One region of the Pantoea sp. E956-1 genome, then DNA from elsewhere that is predicted to be linked to it. Evidence: predicted binding sites of a transcription regulator. Region 1 holds the regulator's gene; each other region holds the start of a gene.

Region 1 (4,486 bases):
TCATCGTGCCAGCGCCATGCCCTGGCTGAAGCACGCAGAGAAACCGCTGCTGATCATTCACGCCAAAGATGATCCTTTTATGAGTGATGAGGTGATCCCGCACAGCAGCCAATTATCTGCCACTATTACCTATCAACTGACACCACACGGCGGCCATGTAGGTTTTGTTGGTGGGACATTACGCCAGCCTGAAATGTGGCTGGAACAGCGCATCCCCCAGTGGATCGCCCCTTTTCTGGATAACTGATCTCGTGATTATTCCCTGGCAACAGGTCTCACCTGAGACCCTTGAAAATCTGATTGAAACCTTTGTACTGCGTGAAGGCACGGACTATGGCGAGCAGGAACGCAGCCTGATCGACAAGGTGGCCGATGTGCGACGTCAGCTGGAAACGGGTGAAGTGGTACTGGTGTGGTCGGAACTGCACGAATCGGTCAATATCATGCCGCGCAAAGAATTTCGTGGCTGATGCACCCAACGGCATTTCGTGTTAACAATGCCTATTGCCCGACCTCACAGGGAGCTTTTCTATGTCTGCACGTCATCCCATTATCGCGGTGACTGGTTCCAGCGGCGCAGGGACCACCACCACCAGCGTGGCGTTTCGCAAGATCTTTCAGCAGCTCGATCTTCATGCGGCGGAGCTGGAAGGTGACAGTTTTCACCGCTTTACCCGTCCTGAAATGGATATGGCGATTCGTAAGGCGCGCGATTTAGGACGTCATGTCAGCTACTTCGGCCCGGAAGCCAATGACTTTGGCCTGCTGGAGCAGAGCTTTAAAGAGTATGGCCAGAGCGGACAGGGCCAGTCGCGTAAATATCTGCACACCTACGATGAAGCGGTGCCGTGGAATCAGGTGCCTGGCACCTTTACGCCGTGGCAACCGCTGCCGCAGAACACCGATATTCTCTTCTACGAAGGGCTGCACGGCGGCGTGGTAACGGCGCAGCACAACGTAGCAGAACAGGTTGATCTGCTGGTTGGCGTGGTGCCAATTGTGAACCTGGAGTGGATTCAGAAGCTGGTGCGCGATACCGGCGAGCGCGGCCATTCACGTGAAGCAGTCATGGATTCGGTGGTGCGCTCGATGGAAGATTACATCAACTTCATCACACCACAGTTTTCACGCACTCACCTCAACTTTCAGCGCGTCCCGACGGTCGATACCTCAAACCCGTTCGCTGCCCGCGCTATTCCGTCACTGGATGAGAGCTTTGTAGTGATCCACTTCCAGGCGCTGGAAGATATCGACCTCCCCTACCTGCTGGCGATGCTGCAGGGCTCGTTTATCTCGCACATCAATACGCTGGTGGTGCCTGGCGGCAAAATGGGTCTGGCGATGGAGTTGATCATGGGTCCGCTGGTGAAGCGGCTGATGGAAGGTAAGCGAATAGAGTAAGAGGTCAGCAAAAACCGCTCTGAGAGCAGATGTCTTTCACAAAGATGGTAAAACTGGTTTTCCTGCGGCTAAAGACTTACCGCTGAGCAGGCTTCAGGTAGCATACACCTTTCGCAAAGACGCAAAACCGCCATCCCTGGCAGGCTCAGCGCGGGCCATCCCTGGCCCGCGATGCTTTGCTACAGGTATATGCTCCCTTCACTTCCCGTCCGGCAACCGCATCCGGTTTCAGGAAGGTCGCTACAGACAACGCCTGGGCAGAAAGAATCTGGCAGCAATAGATAAGTTCAACACGCCGGGAACCGGGTCAGAAGAGGAAAGCGTCCCGCCGCCCGGATAAAAACGCCGGGAGCGTTTTTGAACAACGCAACGCGTTGGCCCGGTTACGGGCGCACCTCAGGGATGAGGTGCGTAATCGCGCGGGCCGGGCATGCCATGGATGGCGGCTTTTGCGTCTTTCCGATCTGACCCGGTTCCCTGCGCAGGCACAGTATCAAAGCGGATTCCCGATGCAGGCACAGTCTGACAGCAGAGCACGACAGATTTTGCCCGCGACCTTAAAAGATCCCTGCGGCTATTACAGCTCAATCACTAAAAGATCCCTTGCGGCTACTACAGCTCAATCACTTCATAGCTATGCGTAATGTTGACGCCTTTACCCAGCATGATGGCCACAGAGCAATATTTTTCAGCAGAAAGATCCACGGCGCGTGAGACCGCTTTATCCTGGAGCGCTTTGCCACTCACGATAAAATGCAGGTTGATGTGCGTAAAGATTCGCGGCGCCTCTTCACGACGTTCTGAAGTCAGTTTTACTTCACAATCAGCTACATCGTTGCGGCCTTTTTGCAGAATTGATACCACGTCAATCGCGCTGCATCCGCCCGCCGCCATCAGCACCATCTCCATTGGGCTGGGCGCTTTATCACCCGAATTTCCATCCATCAGTATCTGATGGCCGGATGAGGATTCTCCGAGGAATGTCAGCCCTTCTACCCATTTCACTCTTGCCTGCATGATTTTTGCTCCGGAATACGCTGTTTTGTCGCCAGAGTACGCTTTCGCCTGGTAAACAGCAATCCAGAGAAATCCGCCTGTAGCTGAAGCGAGACAACAGAAGACAGTCGGCAAAAGCTGTGCTACAAACAGTGCTGAAAATATTTTTCGTCACCCGATGGCGAAGCCGGGAAGAATGATGCGCACTGCGCCTGATGCGGCCCGAATAATTTCCTGAAATGGAAACGCTTGAAGCTTTCACCGCCTGACAGGGAAAACTGCCCCCTGTATTTTGGGCACGATTACAACAGAGGATAATAGCGAATGGTTCTCGGCAAACCGCAAACAGACCCTACACTCGAATGGTTCCTGTCCCATTGCCATATTCACAAGTATCCATCCAAAAGTACGCTGATTCACCAAGGTGAAAAAGCAGAAACGCTTTACTACATCGTGAAAGGTTCCGTTGCGGTTCTGATTAAAGATGAAGAAGGCAAAGAGATGATTCTTTCTTACCTGAATCAGGGCGATTTTATTGGTGAGCTTGGCCTGTTTGAAGAAGGCCAGGAGCGCAGCGCCTGGGTACGTGCGAAAAGCGCGTGCGAAGTGGCGGAAATTTCTTACAAGAAATTCCGTCAGCTGATCCAGGTTAATCCCGATATCCTGATGCGACTCTCATCGCAGATGGCGCGTCGCCTGCAGGTGACGTCTGAAAAAGTGGGTAACCTCGCTTTCCTCGACGTAACCGGACGTATTGCACAGACTCTGCTTAACCTGGCGAAGCAGCCAGATGCCATGACGCATCCCGACGGCATGCAAATTAAAATCACTCGTCAGGAAATTGGCCAGATTGTTGGTTGTTCACGTGAAACCGTGGGCCGTATTTTGAAGATGCTGGAAGATCAGAACCTGATCTCCGCACACGGCAAAACCATCGTCGTTTACGGCACCCGCTAATTCCTGTCACCCACGGCGTGATGGCAACATCACGCCGTTATTGTTTGTGTTGGGCCGATGTGGCGTCGAATTATTTACCATCCTGAAGTTAACTACGCCTTGCGGCAAACGCTGGTGCTCTGTCTGCCCGTGGCACTGGGCTGGCTGGCTGGCGACCTGCAAAAAGGTTTGCTGTTCTCATTAGTGCCCGCCTGCTGCAACATCGCCGGTCTGGATACCCCGCATAAACGCTTCTTCAAACGCCTGATTGTTGGCGGCAGCCTGTTTGCCCTCGGCAGCTTTCTGATGCAGTGGCTTACTCTGCATGCTATCCCTCTGCCGCTGATCCTGTTCGCCATGCCCTTGCTGCTCGGCGTCACTGGTGAAATTAGCCCGCTGCATGGTCGTCTGCTGCCCGGCACCCTGATCGCCGCCATCTTTACCCTGAGCCTGATTGGCCGCATGCCAATCTATGTCCCCCCGCTGCTCTATATCGGCGGCACGCTGTGGTACGGGCTGTTTAACTGGTTCTGGTTCTGGCTGTGGAAAGAGCAGCCAATGCGCGAAAGCCTGAGCCTGATCTACCGCGAGCTGGCTAACTACTGCGACGCCAAATATACCCTGCTGACGCAGCTGACCGATCCGGAAAAGGCGCTGCCGCCGCTGCTGGCACGCCAGCAGAAAGTGGTCGATCTGATCAACACCTGTTATCAGCAGATGCACATGCTGTCGGCAAGCCGCGATCACAGCCATAAACGGCTGACGCGCGCCTTTCAGGTGGCGCTGGATCTGCAGGAACATATCTCGGTCAGCCTGCATCGGCCGGAAGAGGTGCAGAAACTGGTCGAACAGAGCCACGCTGAAGCGGTGATCCGATGGAATGCCAAAACCATCTCGGCCCGGTTGCGGGTGCTGGCGGATGACATTCTCTATCACCAGCTACCCGATCGCTTTGCGATGGATAAACAGCTCGGCGCGCTGGAGAAAATCGCCCATCAGCATCCCGACAATCCGGTGGGTAACTTCTGCCTTTACCACTTCAACCGCATCGCGCGGGTTCTGCGCACCCAGAAACCCCTTTATCAGCGCGATCTGATGGCTGACCGCCAGCGCCGTCTGCCGCTGTTACCGGCGCTGCGCAGTTATCTCTCGT
Region 2 (4,486 bases), on a different contig from region 1:
ACAAACTACACGTCAGAGACAGCAAAGCATCATCAATGAAAGGTTATGCGGGCGATGCCGCTACGACCAGCGAAATTAAAGCTAAGCTATTAGCGGATGACATTGTTCCGTCGCGCAACGTAAAAGTTGAGACTACCGACGGCGTTGTGCAGCTTTCAGGGCAGGTTGCTAATCAGGCACAGTCAGATCGTGCAGAAAGCATTGCTAAAGCCATTGAAGGCGTGAAAAGCGTTAAGAATGACCTGACGGTTAAATCTTAAGCTTGCGTACGGCCACTTCTGTGGCCGTACGAATAAAAGATACCCATCCGGGGATGAAATAAGCAGATCGATTTTAAAATATTCGATTTTTAAATAGGGTAAGGAGAGGCTTATGTTTCGTTGGGGCATTATTTTTCTGGTGATCGCACTGATCGCTGCAGCGTTAGGTTTTGGCGGTTTAGCGGGCACAGCAGCATGGGCAGCTAAAGTTGTCTTCGTCGTTGGTATTATCCTGTTCCTCATCAGCCTGTTTACCGGCCGTAAAAAGCTTTAGCCGATGAGTCCTGCAGTGTAATGCAACGCAAAGCATAGAGCGGAGACCAGTCATCTGTAGCGACTGACGTGAAGAGAGGGACACCTTCACATCGCTGCAAGGTAAGCCAGCCCAGCTGGCCTGCCGGTTAAAGGAACACATGACTGGTTCTCCGGAATGCTGCCGTCATTAACGGATCGATCCACCAGCAGACCCGGAACCCCTTTTTGAGGTTCGTACAGTGGGTATACGCATTCCTGTCACGCTCGGCGCCATTGAACCTCTGGCCCTGACTCCGTTTAAATCTCAGAAGATTGCGCTGGTTTGTGAAGGCGGCGGTCAACGCGGCATTTTCACCGCAGGCGTATTAGATGAATTTCAGCGTGCCCGATTCAACCCCTTTCAGCTGATGCTCGGCACCTCTGCCGGTGCACAAAATCTTTCTGCCTTTGTCTGTGGTCAGCCCGGCTATGCCCGGCGTGTGATTACCCGCTATACCACCAGTAAACTCTTCTTTGATCCGCTGCGCTTTGTACGGGGTGGCAATCTGATCGACCTCGACTGGCTGATAGATATTACCCGCAGTGAATTTCCGCTGGCGATGAGCAGCGCGGAACAGCTGTTCTCCAGCGGCCGCGAGTTTTATATGTGCGCCTGCCGCAGTGACGACTACACGCCCGGCTACTTCAACCCGACCGCTGATAACTGGCTGGATCTGATTAAAGCTTCCAGTGCCATTCCCGGTTTTTACCGGCTGGGAGTCAGTCTGGAAGGGATCAGCTATCTTGATGGCGGCATCAGCGATGCGATTCCGGTGCGTGAAGCCGCCCGCCGTGGCGCTGATACCATTGTGGTGATCCGCACCGTGCCCTCACAGATGTTCTACACCCCGAAATGGTTTAAGCGGATGGAACGCTGGCTCAGCACCGGCGCACTGCAGCCGATGATCAACGTGCTGAATAAGCATGAGCAGAGTTATCGGGAAATTCAGCAGTTCATTGAGAATCCGCCCGATGATTTGCGCATTATCGAAATCTTTCCGCCGCATGCGCTGGCCAGCAGTGCGCTGGGGAGCCGCATCGCTTCACTGAATCAGGATTATCATCTGGGACGGCGTTGCGGTCGCTATTTCCTCGCCACGCTGGGCCAGTGGCTGAGTGATGCGGAACCGATGACCACGGCGCGTATCGTAACGCCGCCTGCTCCGGCAGCCAATGCACCCGATACCCGCCTCATCATCACACCGCCGCTGGCGGATAATGATGCTGATTACGACAAAGGATCGCTGGCATGAAGTTTATCGATACGCACTGCCACTTCGATTTTCCGCCGTTTGAAGGGGATATCTCTGGCAGCCTGGCACGTGCTGCAGAAGCGGGCGTGGAAAAGATTATTGTTCCGGCGATCGATGCCAGCCGCTTTGAGCGGATCTGCGCGTTAGCCGCGGCGCATCCGCCGCTCTATGCCGCGCTGGGCCTGCATCCGATCGTCATCGAAAATCATCAGGAGGCCCATCTCGACCAGCTGGAAACCTTACTGCAACAGCGGCCGCGTAAGCTGGTGGCGATCGGCGAGATCGGGCTGGATCTCTATCGCGACGATCCGCAGTTTGATAAGCAGCAACGCTTTCTTGAGGCGCAGCTTAAGCTGGCGAAAGCGTATCAGCTGCCGGTGATCCTGCATTCGCGCCGCACTCATGACAAGCTGGCGCAGATTCTGCGTCGTTACGATCTGCCGCGCCGTGGCGTGGTGCATGGTTTTGCAGGCAGCCTGCAGCAGGCGCAGGCTTTTATTAAGCTGGGTTATGCAATTGGCATCGGCGGGACTATTACCTATGAACGCGCCAGCAAAACCCGTCAGACTGTGGCGCGGCTGCCGCTCTCTTCGCTGCTGCTGGAAACTGATGCACCCGATATGCCGCTGCAGGGCTTTCAGGGCCAGCCTAATCGTCCGGAGCGGGCGCGTCAGGTGTGGGAGGTGCTCTGCAGCCTGCGTGAAGAGTCACCTGAGGAGATTGCCGATGCGCTGTGGCACAACAGTCAGCAGCTATTTCAGCTCGATCCCGCTTTCCCGGCGCTGCGCAACTGACCGTTCCTGTCTCACCCGACCTGCAGCCATTGCGCATAAATGTGATAATAGTAACATTGCACCCGCTGGCGTATAATAACCACCAAGCCCTGTTATCTGTAATGTTAGTCACAGTAAACGTGGCAATGTTGCACTAATTTCTTATTCCTATGTGACTCCTGGCACATATCAGGCCGCACCAGAGTGTTATTATTATAACATTCCGCCGGCGAGCCGGTGGGTTGCACCCCGATCTTTTGGAGAGCCTCATGACCGATATCAAAGACCTTGCCCTGCGCGCCCTGAAACTGATGGATTTAACCACCCTGAATGATGACGACACCGACGCAAAAGTGATCGCTCTGTGTCATCAGGCCAAATCCCCGGCAGGCAACACCGCCGCAATCTGTATCTATCCGCGTTTTATTCCGATTGCCCGTAAAACGCTGCGCGAGCAGGGTACCCCGGAGATCCGCATCGCTACGGTGACTAACTTCCCGCACGGCAATGACGACATTGATATTGCGCTGGCAGAAACCCGCGCCGCTATCGCCTACGGTGCCGATGAAGTGGACGTGGTGTTCCCGTATCGTGCGCTGATCGCCGGTAACAGTCAGGTCGGTTTCGATCTGGTGAAAGCCTGTAAAACCGCCTGTGCCGAAGCAGATGTGCTGCTGAAAGTGATCATCGAAACCGGTGAACTGAAGCAGGAAGCGCTTATCCGTCAGGCCTCTGAGATTGCCATTGATGCCGGTGCCGATTTCATCAAAACCTCTACCGGTAAAGTGCCGGTTAACGCCACGCCTGACGTGGCGCAGATCATGATGAACGTGATCCGCGATAAAGGCGTCAGCCAGCAGGTTGGCTTTAAGCCCGCTGGTGGCGTGCGCACCGCTGAAGATGCCGCGATCTATCTGAAAATGGCAGAAGAGACGCTGGGTGCCGACTGGGCCGATGCGCGTCATTTCCGCTTTGGTGCATCAAGCCTGCTGGCGAGCCTGCTCAATACCCTGGGTCATGACAGCGACACCAGCAAAGCGGGTTACTGATCTTTCAGGCGGTCGCTGACCGCCTGTTCCCCATCCTGATTTCCCTGAACCAGGGGGTTACCTTGTTCCTGCCACAAGAAATAATTCGCAAAAAACGTGACGGCCATGCGCTGACTGAAGAGGAGATTCGCTTCTTCATCAATGGTGTGCGTGATAACACCGTTTCGGAAGGTCAGATCGCCGCGCTGGCGATGACCATCTATTTCCACGACATGACGCTGCCTGAGCGGGTCGCGCTGACTATGGCGATGCGTGATTCCGGTACGGTACTGAACTGGAAATCCCTTAATCTCAATGGCCCGGTGGTGGATAAGCACTCGACCGGCGGCGTTGGCGATGTGACGTCGCTGATGTTAGGGCCGATGGTCGCGGCCTGCGGCGGATATGTTCCGATGATCTCGGGTCGTGGCCTTGGTCATACCGGCGGCACGCTGGATAAACTGGAAGCGATTCCGGGCTTCGATATCTTCCCGAGCGATGACCGCTTCCGCGAGATCATTAAGCAGGTGGGTGTGGCGATTATCGGCCAGACCAGCTCGCTGGCACCGGCGGATAAGCGTTTCTACGCCACGCGTGACATCACCGCCACCGTCGATTCGATCCCGCTGATTACCGCCTCGATTCTGGCGAAGAAGCTGGCAGAAGGGCTGGATGCACTGGTGATGGATGTCAAAGTGGGTTCCGGCGCGTTTATGCCAACCTATGAGGCGTCAGAAAGTCTGGCGCAGTCGATTGTTGGCGTCGCCAATGGCGCTGGTTGCCAGACCACCGCACTGCTGACGGATATGAACCAGGTTCTCGCCTCCTCAGCCGGTAACGCGCTGGAAGTGCGTGAAGCGGTTCGCTTCCTGACCGGC
Region 3 (4,486 bases), on a different contig from region 1:
GGCGACCTGATGGCCGGCACGTAACTGTGCCAGCATCCAGCCAATCCCTAACCCGGCAAGCGCCAGACAGGCGCTGATAATGATGTGCTGATCCATGATTTCCCCCGCGACTCAGGCTGCTGAGGGAAAGGTAGAGTCGCACTGTATGAATGTCCAGATAATTTTAGCAGGATTCAGCGCCTTACAGCGCCGCCACCGTGAGCTTGCCAGCCTGCCACTCATCAATCAGAAAAAACGGCATGGGCAATAGCCATTCACCCTTTTTAACCTGCGCAAGATAGTGCCAGGTCGTCCCGCCCGAGGTGATCGCGACGCGCTGTCTGCTTCCCTCCGCGGCGCTGGATTTGCCGGTCATACTGGCAAATCCGGCATTGCTGCCCACGTGGAAATGCGGCGTCTGCCAGCGCACAGGCGCATGCTCAGGCCACGGCTGGGCCTGATGAAAATGAAACAGCGCATCGTGGCTCAGGAGGCTTTCACGCACCGTCGGCCACAACGCCACTTTGAGGAAATATTGATCGGTGAAACGCTGGCTGCCCTGATAGTGCGCAATGAAATCGCGCATCGCCTGTTCCACATCACGGAAAACGCCGTGACAGCCGCCCCACATCCCTGCCAGCAGCAGCTCAGTATGGGAGAAGTAGTCACGCATATGGTGGAACCAGTAAGGCGACGCCAGCCAGGCGTTTACCGCCGCCGCTTCGCGCTCTGAAAGCAGCGAGTCGGCATCGCGTACAATAAAGCGTTTCACATCAGGATCGTCCATCACCAGGAAACGCCACAGGGTCGGAAACAGGGTTTTCTCGTGGGACATATCGATCAGCTGGACGTGCGGCTGGTCAAGGCGCTGCCAGACATGCTGCGGCACGCTGTCATCCAGGTAGATGCGGCAGACCCAGCCGGGATAGAGTTCAGGCGCCACTTCAACGTTTTTGATTAAGGTTTCACAGTAGCGCGGCTGATCGCCATAGAGGCAGAAAGCGATGACATTCTGGTGCGGATGAGTGAGATCGACAGGCTCCGGTTGCGGAGCAGGAAACGCGGCGCGCTGCCCCTGACTGAAACGCGCATCAGCGCGCATCAGCGAGGCCAGGCCATGACGCGCCACCTCGTCCTTTTTATCCAGCCAGCCACACACTTCGGTTAAGCCATCCAGCCAGGTTTCAGAGGCGGTAGCCTGCACTGCGGGCGGCGACTGATAAATCTTCTGGTAGATTTTGTACGACTTATTGTGCTGACCCAGACGCAGCAGACAGAGCGCGTAGTCGCTCAGCACCTGCATCTGATTGGGCATTGAGCGCAGCACCTCTTCGCAGCATTGAGCGGCCAGCGCATAGTCGCCCTGTTGCATGGCGGCACGGAAACGTTCGGCACTGCGTTCCAGCATGGCTTGGAGTGCGGCCGGATTAGCACCAGGGGCAGGACGTCGGACGGGAATAGTATTGCGCATAAAAACTCTCAGGTTTCACTGAAATTACGCGCCGTTAACTACCGGCAGCAGATTTTGAGTCTGGACAAAAAACCTGCTGCCAGACGCGGTCGTTATAGTAAGCGACGCGCCGCTTCGACCACAATCTTCACTGCGTCGCTTTCTGTCTGTTTCATGGTGACCGCATCCGGGATCTCTTTCTGAGTGCGGTTCACAATCACGCCCGCCACCATGCCGGCTCGCAGACCCTGGCTGGCGCACATGGTTAACAGTGTAGCGGATTCCATCTCATAGTTGAGAACGCCCATCTCCTGCCACTCTTTCATCGATCCCCTGAAGCGACTGACTACGCGGCCCGAAACGGTGTCGTAGCGCTCCTGACCCGGATAGAAGGTGTCAGAAGAGGCGGTGATGCCGATATGCGTTTTCGCGCCACAGGCTTCTGCGGCGGCAACCAGCGCGGTGGTGCAGGCGAAATCAGCCACTGCCGGGAACTCCATCGGCGCAAAATGCAGGCTGGCCCCGTCCAGGCGAACAGACGCGGTAGTCACCAGCACATCGCCGACATTGATATGCGGCTGGATAGCGCCGGTGGTACCGACACGCAGGAAGGTACGCACGCCAAGCTGTGCCAGCTCTTCGACCGCAATCGAGGTAGACGGACCGCCAATGCCGGTTGAGCAGACCACGACCGGCTTACCATCAATTTTTGCCAGCCAGGAGGTAAATTCACGGTGTGAGGCGAGATGCGTGGCATCTTCCATCAGTCCGGCAATTTTCTTCACGCGCTCCGGATCGCCCGGCACAATCGCCAGGGTGGCGCCCTGCAGATCGGCTTTAGTCAGGCCAAGATGGAAAACGTCAGACTGTGTCATTTTCAGACTCCTGTTAAGGGAAGGTAGCGCGCCACTCTACGCCAGCACGCCCGATAAATATGTGACAACATTCACTTAAGAAAATGAAAGTTACATTTCCCGGAAGATAAATTGTGATAACAATCACACAATCGCATCTTCCTGGTGCGGATAGCTCTCGGCGGGGCTGTGTCAGGGTCAGCGCAATGTTAAAGAGGAGGATGATTTAATTCGCTGCTGATTCTGTGACCCGACACCTGGCGCATACGCTTTCCGGCCAGGCTATAGTTACGTGATTGCGCAAATGCTTGCACGGAGAGAATAATGAAACCCAGTGAAAATATGGCACAAAAACCGGCGACGGGCGGCTTTGCCCCTGCCGTGCAGCCCACCGCCTCCACCACCATCATTACCGACAGCCCGGCGATTCACGCGGGTGAAACCTCAGTGCCCAGCCAGGGCGAAAACATGCCGGCATTCTTTGCAAAACCCCAGTCAGCGGAGGGCCCGTGGCCAGTCGTGCTGGTGGTGCAGGAGATCTTTGGTGTGCATGAACACATCCGGGATATCTGCCGCCGTCTGGCGCTGGAAGGCTATCTGGCTATCGCGCCTGAGCTCTATTTCCGCGAGGGCGATCCCGCTGAGTATAACGATATCCCGACGCTGTTCAGCGAGCTGGTCAGCAAAGTGCCTGACAGCCAGGTGCTGGCCGATCTCGATCATGCCGCCAACTGGGCCGCACGCAACGGCGGCGATATTCGTCGCATGGGCATCACCGGTTTTTGCTGGGGTGGTCGCATCAGCTGGCTCTACGCCGCGCATAACCCGCAACTGCGCGCCGCCGTGGCGTGGTATGGACGCCTGACCGGTGAGCGCACGCTGAAGCAGCAGAAGCATCCTATTGATATTGCGGTCGATCTGAATGCGCCAGTATTAGGGTTGTATGGTGGCCAGGATGAGGGCATTCCGCTGGAGAGCGTCGAGCAGATGCGTCAGGCACTGCATGCCGCCAATGCGACCGCAGAGATCATCGTCTATCCCGAAGCGGGTCATGCCTTTAATGCTGACTATCGTGCAAGCTACCATGCTGAATCTGCCAATGATGGCTGGCAGCGGATGCTGGCCTGGTTCAGGCAGTATGGTGTTGCATCGCAGTAAATGAAAAAGGGGCGCGTCTGCGCCCTAATGCTGATCAGTTAAGATCAGATTTGTAAAGGCTGTCACGGTCAAACGTGGCAGCTTTTTTTCCGGGCGAGCGAGCCGCAGTGCGGGCCAGCGCACCGCTGCTGCTGCCGGCCCGTCCTCGCGCCGCTCACGCGGTTCCTTCGGCTTTGACGTCGTGCCGACGAACCGTTCGGGGATCGGCCCTCCCTGGCCGGCACCAGACTGCGTTATCACCTGTCGCTTAACTGACTGGCATTACGCTTATGCACCCCTGATTTTTTCACCCACCAGACCCGATTCCCTACGCCGTTTCGCCACGCAATTTCTTCGCCGCCGTCACCATGTTCGCCAGCGCCTGACGCGTTTCCGTCCAGCCCCGAGTTTTCAAACCGCAGTCCGGGTTCACCCACAGACGCGCTTCCGGAATACGTTTCGCCGCCTTCAGCAACAGTGCTTCTATCCACTCTACGCTGGGGACGTTAGGCGAATGGATGTCGTAGACGCCGGGGCCGATTTCATTCGGGTAGTCGAAGTTTTCAAACGCCTCCAGCAGATCCATGTCGGATCGCGAGGTTTCAATGGTGATCACATCGGCATCCAGCGCCGCGATAGCGTCCATAATGTCGTTGAACTCGCAGTAACACATATGGGTGTGAATCTGGGTTTCATCCCGCGCCACCGCCGCATTCAGTCGGAAGGCCTCCACCGCCCAGTTCAGGTAGGCAGCCCATTCAGACTGATGCAGCGGCAGACCTTCACGCAGTGCAGGCTCATCAATCTGGATAATCCCGATGCCCGCATTTTCCAGATCTTCGACTTCATCACGCAGCGCCAGCGCGATCTGTTTCGCGATGGTTTCACGTGACACATCTTCTCGCGGGAATGACCAGCAGAGGATGGTTACCGGGCCCGTTAGCATCCCTTTTACCGGTTTATCGGTCAGCGACTGGGCATATCTGGCCCACTCGACGGTGATCGCCTCAGGACGACTGATATCGCCGATGATGACAGGCGGTTTCACACAGCGTGAACCGTAGCT

The links. Region 1 encodes CRP, which controls carbon source genes, mostly activating them, when cyclic AMP is high. Its sites were predicted from a motif close to ATGTGANNNNNNTCACAT; they were not measured.
Region 2: the regulator CRP is predicted to act here: its motif matches at 2,641-2,658, upstream of deoC (deoxyribose-phosphate aldolase).
Region 3: the regulator CRP is predicted to act here: its motif matches at 2,416-2,433, upstream of udp (uridine phosphorylase).

Annotation. Positions count from the first base shown of each region.
Region 1 is NZ_CEUYZP010000006.1:217,706-222,191, reverse strand. It holds gene AC0T7J_RS16330 (hydrolase) at 1-247, shown strand, start outside; gene AC0T7J_RS16325 (YheU family protein) at 252-470, shown strand; gene AC0T7J_RS16320 (phosphoribulokinase) at 532-1,401, shown strand; gene AC0T7J_RS16315 (OsmC family protein) at 2,014-2,418, opposite strand; gene crp (cAMP-activated global transcriptional regulator CRP) at 2,722-3,354, shown strand; gene AC0T7J_RS16305 (YccS/YhfK family putative transporter) at 3,412-4,486, shown strand, end outside.
Region 2 is NZ_CEUYZP010000004.1:241,151-245,636, reverse strand. It holds gene osmY (molecular chaperone OsmY) at 1-260, shown strand, start outside; gene AC0T7J_RS13695 (DUF1328 domain-containing protein) at 373-534, shown strand; gene AC0T7J_RS13690 (patatin-like phospholipase family protein) at 755-1,807, shown strand; gene AC0T7J_RS13685 (TatD family hydrolase) at 1,804-2,601, shown strand; gene deoC (deoxyribose-phosphate aldolase) at 2,850-3,629, shown strand; gene deoA (thymidine phosphorylase) at 3,692-4,486, shown strand, end outside.
Region 3 is NZ_CEUYZP010000007.1:18,812-23,297, forward strand. It holds gene rmuC (DNA recombination protein RmuC) at 1-96, opposite strand, end outside; gene AC0T7J_RS16765 (tetratricopeptide repeat protein) at 182-1,450, opposite strand; gene udp (uridine phosphorylase) at 1,543-2,304, opposite strand; gene AC0T7J_RS16775 (dienelactone hydrolase family protein) at 2,608-3,441, shown strand; gene metE (5-methyltetrahydropteroyltriglutamate--homocysteine S-methyltransferase) at 3,749-4,486, opposite strand, start outside.